DNA from 2 places in the Arthrobacter pigmenti genome. Region 2 is predicted to be linked to the other one. Evidence: riboswitches for the same ligand, from Rfam matches in the RefSeq annotation. Region 2 holds a riboswitch; the other holds the start of a gene.
What was found. A riboswitch is a leader RNA that binds a small molecule or an ion and turns the genes downstream of it on or off. The one in region 2 is predicted to bind cyclic di-AMP.

Region 1: linked by a shared signal. The riboswitch ahead of BJ994_RS01980 (NlpC/P60 family protein) and the one ahead of BJ994_RS08260 (LysM peptidoglycan-binding domain-containing protein) in region 2 are both predicted to bind cyclic di-AMP.

Annotation. Positions count from the first base shown of each region.
Region 1 covers NZ_JAATJL010000001.1:404,899-409,796, reverse strand. Annotated here, with positions in the region: gene BJ994_RS02005 (molybdopterin-binding protein) at 1-655, opposite strand, end outside; gene BJ994_RS02000 (DUF6457 domain-containing protein) at 652-936, opposite strand; gene mobA (molybdenum cofactor guanylyltransferase) at 950-1,567, opposite strand; gene BJ994_RS01990 (HNH endonuclease) at 1,564-2,064, opposite strand; gene BJ994_RS01985 (NlpC/P60 family protein) at 2,241-3,050, opposite strand; gene BJ994_RS01980 (NlpC/P60 family protein) at 3,078-3,854, opposite strand; cyclic di-AMP (ydaO/yuaA leader) riboswitch at 3,860-4,018, opposite strand; gene BJ994_RS01975 (M23 family metallopeptidase) at 4,175-4,898, opposite strand, start outside.
Region 2 covers NZ_JAATJL010000001.1:1,799,621-1,804,518, reverse strand. Annotated here, with positions in the region: gene BJ994_RS08290 (ElyC/SanA/YdcF family protein) at 1-504, opposite strand, end outside; gene BJ994_RS08285 (YceD family protein) at 714-1,247, shown strand; gene rpmF (50S ribosomal protein L32) at 1,250-1,453, shown strand; gene rnc (ribonuclease III) at 1,514-2,251, shown strand; gene mutM (bifunctional DNA-formamidopyrimidine glycosylase/DNA-(apurinic or apyrimidinic site) lyase) at 2,281-3,306, shown strand; gene BJ994_RS08265 (YtxH domain-containing protein) at 3,382-3,675, shown strand; cyclic di-AMP (ydaO/yuaA leader) riboswitch at 3,836-3,997, shown strand; gene BJ994_RS08260 (LysM peptidoglycan-binding domain-containing protein) at 4,001-4,898, shown strand, end outside.

The DNA.
Region 1 (4,898 bases), 1.4 Mb from region 2:
GGAGTTGCGGCCCGAAAGTGTCGCGGACCTGCCCGGGCTCGGGAAGGCCTGCCTCAATGACTTCGTCACCGGTCAGCAGGAGTGAAACGCGGGGAGCCCGCAGCACGGGCAGATTGTCATAACCGCATACGGCGGCAAGGGCGATTTGTGCCGGGTTCAGGACGGAACCCGCGGCAATGGCCTCGGTTCCTTCCGGCGCCTCTTCACCCGCCGGCCGGATATGCTCCTGATCGGCAGGTTCGTCCGGCCTGGCCTGATCGTTCCGCGTCAGTGTGCAGCCGCGGACTGCTCCGTGTTCGGTCCGCAGTATCCCGCTGGCACCTGGCGGAACCACGCCACCGGTGAGGATGAAAGTGGCCTCGCCGGGCGCCAGGTCCGCATAGCCGGACGTCTTGTGCGCGTGTACACGCTGCCACGGCCTGTCGTCGACCGGTTCGGGGCTGACCAACTTCCATGGCGGCTCACCCTGCACTGCCCAGCCGTCCATGGCCGAGGATGCGTAATGCGGTATGGGCTGCAACGCAACCACGGGTTCTGCGAGGGTCTGGCCTAGTGCGTCCGAGAGGTTGACCGTTTGCGCGGGCTTGGGCGTCGCCGCGTGGAAAGCCAGCCTTAGCGCCTCTTCCCAGGCGACGTTCCTGCCCGATTTCGTCACTGGCGCTCCCCGTCTTCGGCTGTCGGTGGGCACGCCGCGCCCGCTGCCTCAATGGCCGACCGCTGGGCAGTTGCACTGTCCGCCTGCCCGAACCCCACCGCCATCCCCGCCGCATATCCTGCGATGAATGTGGTCAGCGGAGCCGCAGGCCGGACCACCGAATGCGCGGCTTTCCCGGCAAGAGCCAGGACGGCGTCGACGTCCACCTCCGTTCCGTCGAGTTCGAACATCTCAATGAGCTGCTCACTCCACTGCCGCAGCAGGCGATCCCGATCCTCCATGGTGAACCTTTCGCTATTGGTCCGCGTACGGCTCCTCGATCCCAAGTTCTTGGGCGTCGGACCACGTATCGACGTCGTGGGTTGAGCCCGCGGGGACCTCGACTGCACTCCATTGCACCCTAGCAAGCAGGTGGCGCATGGATAGATTCGTTAACGCCCCGCTATCGACGGCGGATGCAAGGTCACTCCAGCGGTACAGCGCCGCCAGCGGCTGGTCGCGGCCGCCGTCGCGCGCCAGGACCGAGGCACCGGCTTCCCGCGCACCTGTCAGGAGTGCCGGCAATGTCTCGCCGATACGCGGCATGTCGCAGGCGAGCACCAGCAGCCACGGTGCGTGGCTGGACCGCAAGTGTCCGACGGCGGCCGCCACCGCCGCCGCCGGACCTCCGAACGGCGGATCTTCCCGGAGTAGCTCCACACCCCCCGGCATTCCCGGCGTGGACTGCCCGACGACGAGGAGACGGCGGGCGGCCGACGCCGCCTCACAGGTGAGGGCGAGGAGATTCCGGTCACCGATCTGTAGGGATGCTTTCGGGACCCCGCCAAGCCGGGAAGACCGTCCACCACTCAGGATGACCGCGTCGAACAAAAGGGTGTGATCGCGCCCAGGCAGCGGGCCCGGAGCACTCACGCAGCGTTATCGGCGGGAAGGAACTCGCTCCACTGTGGCGAGGGCTTCTCCAGCTCGCGGATCTGCCAGCAGGTACCGCGCGGCGGTCGGGGGACCACCCGCAGCGACCAGCCGAGAGACGCGAGAGTCTTGTCCCCCTTGGCGTTGTTGCAGCGGAGGCAGCAGGCAACGAGATTCTCCCAACTGTCCTCACCCCCGCGGGACCGTGGGACCACGTGGTCGATCGTTGAGGCCGCCTTACCGCAGTAGGCGCATAAGTGGTTATCGCGCCGGAGCACGCCGCGGCGGGTCGCAACGAGATTGTGGCGGTACGGAATCTTCACGTAGCGATTGAGAAGGATGACCGAGGGACGCGAGAGTACTTCGGTGGGGCCCACAACGGGGTCATCTCCTTCAGCGACCACACTGGCCTTCCCCGTGAGCACAAGCACCAGCGCCCGGCGGAAGGTCACCACCGCCAGTGGTTCATATCCAGCATTCAGAACGAGAGTGCGCATGCACATTCCTCTTTGCCGTCCATCCCCTGAAACTTGCGGGACGCCCCTGAAGTTACAGCGAAGGTGCTTCGGATTGACACTGCAAGGGTAAGCCGTCGGCGTAAGGATTCGTCAATCGCAACACGCAAAGAGCCCCCTGCCTGGTGGCAGAGGGCCTTTGGTGTAAAGCTTTTGGACTAGCCTCCGACGCGGATGAATACCGGTCCGGAACCGAGGTTCGCGGGAGCAACAACTGTCTGGTTTCCATTGAAACCGCCGTGTACAGCCTGTCCGCCGCCGATGTACACAGCGATGTGCGCTGCACCCATGCCGCCGTCGGCGTAATAGATGAGGTCCCCGGGGATCGCTTCGGCGGCACTGACAGTGCGTCCGAGCGAAAGGTAGCCTGCAGGCCAACCGTGGAAGTTGATGCCTGCTGCAGCGAGGGCGTTGCTGGCAAGACGGGTGCAGTCCTGGATCACACCGAGCTGGCCCTGGGCTGCTGCTGCGATTGTTGCTGCTACGCCGGAGGAGACCTCGGGAGCAACAGGCGCCGGTGCTTCCGGCAGGACCGCTACGGTTTCGGCAGCAACTTCTACTGCAGCTGCCGGCTCGGAAACGGTAGCCTCAGCCACAACAGCCGGTGCAGCTTCCACGATCTCTTCAGCCTGCAGGGTCACTGCAGGGGTGGCCACCGTGGGTGCGGCAACCGCCTTGACAGCTGCCTTGTTGAACGAAACCTTGGCGTCGGCAGCCGCCTGAACGGGGGCGGTGACGGACTGAATCTCCAGGGTGCTGGTGACTGCGTTGCGCTCGGCGGGCAGTTCTACCGCGTTGGCGGCAACACCGCTGCTGAGAACAAGCCCGGACGCTGCAGCGATGACCGCGGCCTGGCGACCTACTCCGCCGGCATTGTCGCTGACGGCGCGGGCGATGGAGGAAAGGTGGGCCGACCGCTGTACTTCGGCACGGTGGCGCGCAATGGTGGCGCGGGAATTCGGGGTCATGTGTTGAAGCTCCAGGTCGATCTGGTTCTAGCTAACGCGAACGAAGCTGTAGCCGGAGAGGTCGGACAAGTTGTGAAGAGCGGTGTTCATGCCGTTGAAGCCACCGCTAATGACCTGACCGTTGCCGACGTAGATGGCAACGTGGCCGGCTGAAATGACGAGGTCACCGGGCGCGGGCGAGGAGACAACCGAGCCGAATGCGAAGAAGTCACCCGGCGCGATGTCGCCGACGGATTTGCCGATTGAACGCAGTGCGTTCTCAACCATCGCGGTGCAGTCCTGCGACACACCGATCTGGGCGTAAGCCGAACCGACGAGCGCTGCGCCGATTCCACTGGCCGATGGTGCTTCGATGGGCTCAGGAGCCTCAACGGCTGCTTCCTCCACCTCGACCGGTGCTGCCACGGTTGCCTCTACGGCAACAGGCTCAGCGGCCGGGACGGGAGCCGGTGCTTCCTCTACAACATCGGCCTGGACGGCAACAACGGGAGCTACCTCGACGGGAGCAGCGACGGCTTCTACGGCTGCGCGCTCAAAGGTCACTGCCGCATCTGCGGAGGCGCTGACGGGCGCTTCAGTGGAGATGGAGTTCAGAGTCTTGACTGCCTGTGCCGAGCGCTGGGCGTCTGCGGCACCGTGTGCCGGGAGGCCCGCGGTAAGGACGAGGCCGGAAGCTGCGACGATAACCGCTGCCTGGCGTCCTACGGATCCGGCGTTCGAAGATACAGCCTTCGAGATTGCTGCGAGCGAGTTGGTATGAGCCGGAACCGCGCGATGGCGTCCGAGCGCAGAGCTGTTTGACACGTTAAGTTGCCTCTCCCTACGCCTGCGAGGTGAGCTGTCGGATTCGGATGGGAGTCACCCGGCCGTGGATCCTTTCAGACCCTGCGACTTAACCCCTAGGGCTTCTTTCGAAGCCCGCAATTGGTTCCCCCGCCCCTGCCATGCGATTGTTGCGAACGGACCTCGTGCAGTGGCAGAGCTAGGCGATCTGCGCGAGGGTGCCAAACCCCCTGCGATTTGGCACGAGTTAGACGGTACATGAGTTCGGCGGGCATGTCACATTCCGATCACGGAACGGTGTGTCGCCCGTTATAAACGGGGGCGAAACGCGCCCTGGCTTCCTAGAGCCAGCCGAGCGGATCGACGTTTTTCCCGTCGATCATGACTTCAAAGTGCAGATGGCAGCCAGTGGACGCGCCGGTGCTTCCCACGCGCGCGATCGACTGGGCCCGCTGCACTTCCTGCCCCACGGTGACATCAATGGCGGACAGGTGGTTGTACGTGGTCTTGAGTCCGTTGCCGTGTTCGACGACGACGCGGTTGCCGCCGCCATAGGCGTGCCACCCGGCAAAGGTCACGGTTCCGGAAGCAGCGGCCTTCACGGCGGTGCCACACGCTTCGCTCATGTCCTGACCTGTGTGGAGTTCGCCGGCACCGGTGATCGGGCTGATGCGGTTTCCGAAGGGCGAGCTCAGCTGCACGTTATCCAACGGCGCAGAGAGGGAACCCTTGGACTCTGCGGCAACGATATCGCTGCCGGACGCAGACACGATCTCGGCCAGTTTGGCATCAGGATCGAACTTCCCGTGCAGTGCCGCGCGATCAAAGGTCACTTCGGCGCTTGCGGCCGCTTGAACGGGCTTCGCCGCGTCCTGGCTGGTGTGTGCCGCCTGCTGCATCTGGGCAGGTGCGACGGCCGCAGTGGTGGGTAGTGCGACGGTGAGCACCATTCCCGATGCGGCAGCTGCGATGGCTACTTTCTGGCTGAGACCGGTGAAGGAGACATCCCGCCGTGCGGTTGCCGCCTTGCGGCGTCGTTCGCGGCGCTGTGCGTCCCGCGGCTTC
Region 2 (4,898 bases):
GCCGAAGAGCCCGAGTTCCGGATCCGAGGCCGCCATGATCAGCCGTGCCTCGGAGCACTGGCCGATGTGCTGGTAGGAGCGCAGCATGTGGTACCGCGAGGTCACCACCAGTACCGTGTCCCAGCGGTGCTCGTCCGCAAGGCGGGCAACAGCGCGCGCTTCACCGCGGGTGGTGAGTGGTTCGGGCCGGAAGCAGATGATGCGTTCGGACTTTCTGCTGTTGCATACCCGATCCATGTCCACGTTGCCGGGGGTGTCCGTGTGCGAGAGCACCAGAACCGGCGCCCATCCGTCCTCCACCAGCCCGCGGCCCACCGGATAACGCTCCGTGCTCGCGCCACCCAGGACCACCACAGCATCCGCGCGCTGCAACTCAGACAGCGGAGGGTTGTAGAACAGTGCGTAGGAGGTCAGAAGCCACAACACCAGTACGACGACGGCGGCAACGGCGGCCTTGAGCGCGGCGCCTTTCCTGGTCAATACTGGAGTTGATCGTGAATGCACGCCCTCCACACTACGGGGCGGATGGCGTGCGTTCGTTCCGTTGTGCACCGGCAACAGGGCTCGCCGGCGCCGTACCCGGTTTGGGATGGGCGTTTGTTTCGGGCTAAGATGATTCGTCGGTCATATGTTCTACAGGAGTTCCCATTAAGAGCGATCTCAGTTCGCCCCTGATCTTCAGTGTCAGGGACCTCGGGCGCAGCCCGGGAAGCATGCGGACAGTCGAAGAACATGTGCCCGCACCGAAGGATTTTGGTGTGGCGCTCATCGGCGTTCAGGAAGGTTCCGAGATGGAACTGGACCTGAGGTTCGAAGCTGTACATGAGGGAATCCTGGTATCCGGGACCGTGGACGTCGAAGTTAAGGGCGAATGCGGTCGGTGCCTGGATCCTCTTCGTTATGGCAGTAGCGTCGATGTGCAGGAACTCTTCTACTACGACAACCAGGAGTTGGCGGAGGATGAAGAGGAGGACGCGCTGCGCGTGGTCGAGAATGACACAGTCAATCTCGAACCGGTGCTGCGGGATGCGGTAGTGACAACGCTGCCGTTCCAGCCGGTGTGCCGGGAGGATTGCCAGGGTTTGTGCGCCGAATGTGGTGTGCGGCTGGAGGATAATCCGGGCCACCAGCATGAAGTCCTCGATCCCCGCTGGGCTTCACTGGCAGGGCTGACCGGCACGGCCGCTGACCCACAGGCGGCGAAACCAGAAGCAAAGACAGTGTTAGACGAGAGAGAAGAGAGTTAGCCGTGGCTGTTCCCAAGCGGAAGATGTCCCGCTCGAATACGCGTGCACGCCGGTCCCAGTGGAAGGCTGTTGCCCCGAAGCTGGTGAAGACGGTGGAGAACGGTCGCGTCACCTACAGCCTTTCCCACCAGGCAAAGGTTGTTACCGACTCCGCAGGCACCGAGCTGTTCCTTGAGTACAAGGGCCGCAAGGTAGCCGACGTCTAAGTGCTGCCCGGACACCGCGAGGCGGTATCCGCAGCATCAAAACGCGTAAGCGTCGCTAGCGTGGAAAATTCAGAAGACCTTTTGAAGCGTCTCGGCGTCACTATCGACGCCGAGACGCTTCGTCTTGCCCTGACGCACCGCTCCTACGCGTACGAACAGGGCGGCATCCCCACCAACGAACGCCTGGAGTTCCTTGGCGATGCCGTCCTCGGCCTTTCGGTAACGGACGCACTGTACCGCGACAACCCGACCCTCTCCGAGGGTGAACTGGCGAAGCGGCGTTCCGCCGTTGTCAGCACGCGGGCGCTGGCCGGAGTTGCGCGCGGCATTGGTCTCGGCAAGCACATCCTGCTTGGCCAGGGTGAGAAGCTCACCAACGGCTGGGACAAGTCCTCCATCCTTGCGGACACCATGGAAGCCATTATCGGAGCCACGTATGTGAGCAACGGTATGGAGACCGCACGCTGCCTTGTGATGCGTATTATCGGACCGGTCCTTGAGGACGCAGCCGCCCTCGGCGCCGGAACGGACTGGAAGACCAGCATCCAGGAAATCGCCGCTGCGGAGCGGATGGGTGTCATTGATTACCGGGTGACCGGGTTTGGCCCGGACCATGACCGCCGTTTCGAGGCTGTCCTGGTGATCGGCGGGACCACCTACGGTTCCGGTGGTGGACGGTCCAAGAAGGAAGCCGAGCAGGAAGCGGCCGCTGCCTCCTGGAAACTGCTGCGCGAGGCAGATGGCAGCAAGACAATCCCGCAGCCGGTGCTCGCCGATCAGCCGGCTGACTCCCGTTAACGCTCCCTGAGAACCGGACGCGCCCGAACATGCCTGAACTACCCGAAGTAGAGGTGGTGCGCCGCGGGCTTGCGCGGTGGGTACGCGGCCGCACCATCGAAGCGGTCGAGATCCTTGACCCCCGATCCATCCGACGCCATGCCCTCGGGGCCGAGGACTTCCGCGGGAACCTCGTGGGAGCAACCGTCACTGATACGGTGCGCCGTGGCAAGTTCCTCTGGATGCCCCTGGCGGACACAAAGCACGACGACGGCGCCAGCCGGCTTGCGCCGTCGTCGTACTTACCTGCCGCACGGCTGGAATCCGAGGCCGGCGGGATAGTCCACACCGCACCACGGGTGGCGTTGATGGCGCACCTGGGGATGAGCGGACAGCTGCTGGTTGAGGATGAGGACCAGCCGGACGAGAAACACCTGAAGGTGCGGCTGCGGCTGTCCCAGGACGGTGACCATTTGCCGGCGGAACTGCGGTTCGTTGACCAGCGCATCTTCGGCGGGCTCTTCGTGACCGGTATGGTGGCCACCGCTGACGGCATGCCGGGTGGGCTGGGGGAGGATCCTGAGGCGCTCGTGCCCGTGGAAGCCTCTCACATTGCGCGGGATCCGCTTGATCCGGCGTTCTCCTTTGAGGAATTCTTCTCCAGGCTGCGCGCGCGCCGGACGGGCCTTAAGCGGGCGCTCCTCGACCAGTCCCTCATATCGGGCATCGGGAACATCTATGCCGACGAAGCTCTATGGGCGGCCAGGCTCCATTTCGCGCGTGCAACCGATACCGTGCGGCGTCCGGAGGTTACCCGGCTCCTCACCGCCTGCCGCGACGTCATGGAACGCGCACTCGAGGCCGGTGGAACGAGCTTCGACTCGCTGTACGTGAACGTCAACGGTGCCTCGGGGTACTTCGAGCGATCGCTCAACGCCTATGGACGGGAACACCTGCCGTGTCTTCGATGTGCGGAAGCGGGTTTGGACTCCCGTGTGCGGAGGGACACCTTCATGAACCGCTCCTCCTACACGTGTCCGCGCTGCCAGCCGAGGCCGCGTAACGGCCGTTGGTGACGCCTCGACGTGACAAAACTAAGTACGCTGACTAGATTCGACATCTGAGGAACCCGACAGGTCAGGAGTATCGCCATGAAGAACAAACTGGTTTTTGCAGCAGGAATGGCCGCAGGCTATGTGCTGGGCGCGCGTGCCGGCCGTGCGAGCTATGAGCAGATCAAGGTGAAGGCGCAGGAACTCTGGAACAACCCGAAGGTCCAGGAAACTGTCACAGAGGCAACCGAGGCAGTGAAGGCCAAGGCGCCGGAAGTGCAGGCGCAGGCTGAGCAGGCGGTGAAGAAGGCGCAGGACGCAGTGCATCGCTCGGGTAACCGTTCGGGCGACGATGAGAAGCCCAAGGACGCTACCGACCAGTACAAAATCTAGTCGATGGGCATATATCAGTAGTTCTCCGTAAAAGCCCGCCATGGCGTGGGTTTGTGATCGAAACGTGACAATTCAACGAATCGTATGTAACGTTAAGGCCACGCCGGGTTTCTAAAGCCCGGCTTCCTTCTGGCGGATTGCCTAATCCTGTCGCCGTCGGAAGGTCCGTTCGCTACACATCCGGCAGGAGCGGGGGAACCAGATAGCGGGCTTCGTTTTTCCGAAGTCCTAGGGGTTAAGACGCGCATAAGTTCGCAGTACGCGTCCGGGTGGCTCCCATCCGAATCCGACAGCTAACTCCGCAGGCACTGGGAGAGGCCCTTCGTTGTCCAAAAACCGCCATATTGCGCGTCACCGCGCCACCCCGCCCAGCACGATGCAGATCGTCTCGAAGGCAGTCAGCACGCACGCCGGCACCGTCGGACGTCCTGCGGCTGTTGTCGTAGCAGCATCGGGCATCATGTTCGGCGCAGCGCTACCGGCCAGCGCCGGAACCACCTACAGCTCGACCTCAGGTGCAGTTCAGTCCGCTGACGCCGCCGTCCAGGTCTCCGCCCCGGCCGCTGCCCCTGCCGCGCCGGTCACCGCGCAGACCGTATCGGCGCCGGCTCCGGCTCCGGTCACGAATGCTCCGACCCACACCGTGCGTTCCGGTGACACCCTTGGTGCCATCGCAGCGAACTACGGCGTGAGCCTGGATGCCATCTTCGCGGCCAACGGGCTCGGCTGGAACTCGATCATCTACCCGGGTCAGGTCATCAGCCTGTCGGGCAGCGCCGCTGCGGCGCCTGCTCCGGCCTCACCCGCCCCGCAGGTGCAGGTTGCACCGGCTCCTGTTGCTCCGGCTCCCGTTGCTCCGGCTCCGGCTGAGACCAGCACCATGGGCATAACAACGGCGTCCTCCAACATCGAGGTTGCCTCCTACTCGGCCGCTCCTGCTTCCTCTTCGGTTGCTGGAACCATCGCTGCAGCAGCGCAGGGTCAGCTTGGAGCGATCCAGGACTGCACCCGGCTGGTATCGAACGCCCTCGCGGCGGCCGGTATCAACTTCCATGACTGGCCCGCCGGCTACCTGTCCCTCGGCAGCACGGTGAGCGCCAGCCAGGCGATGCCGGGCGACCTGATCTACTACGCCGATGGTGGCATGGGTGCAGCCCACATCGCCGTGTACATCGGTAACGGCCAGGCCGTCCACGGTGGCTTCAACGGCAACCAGACCGTAG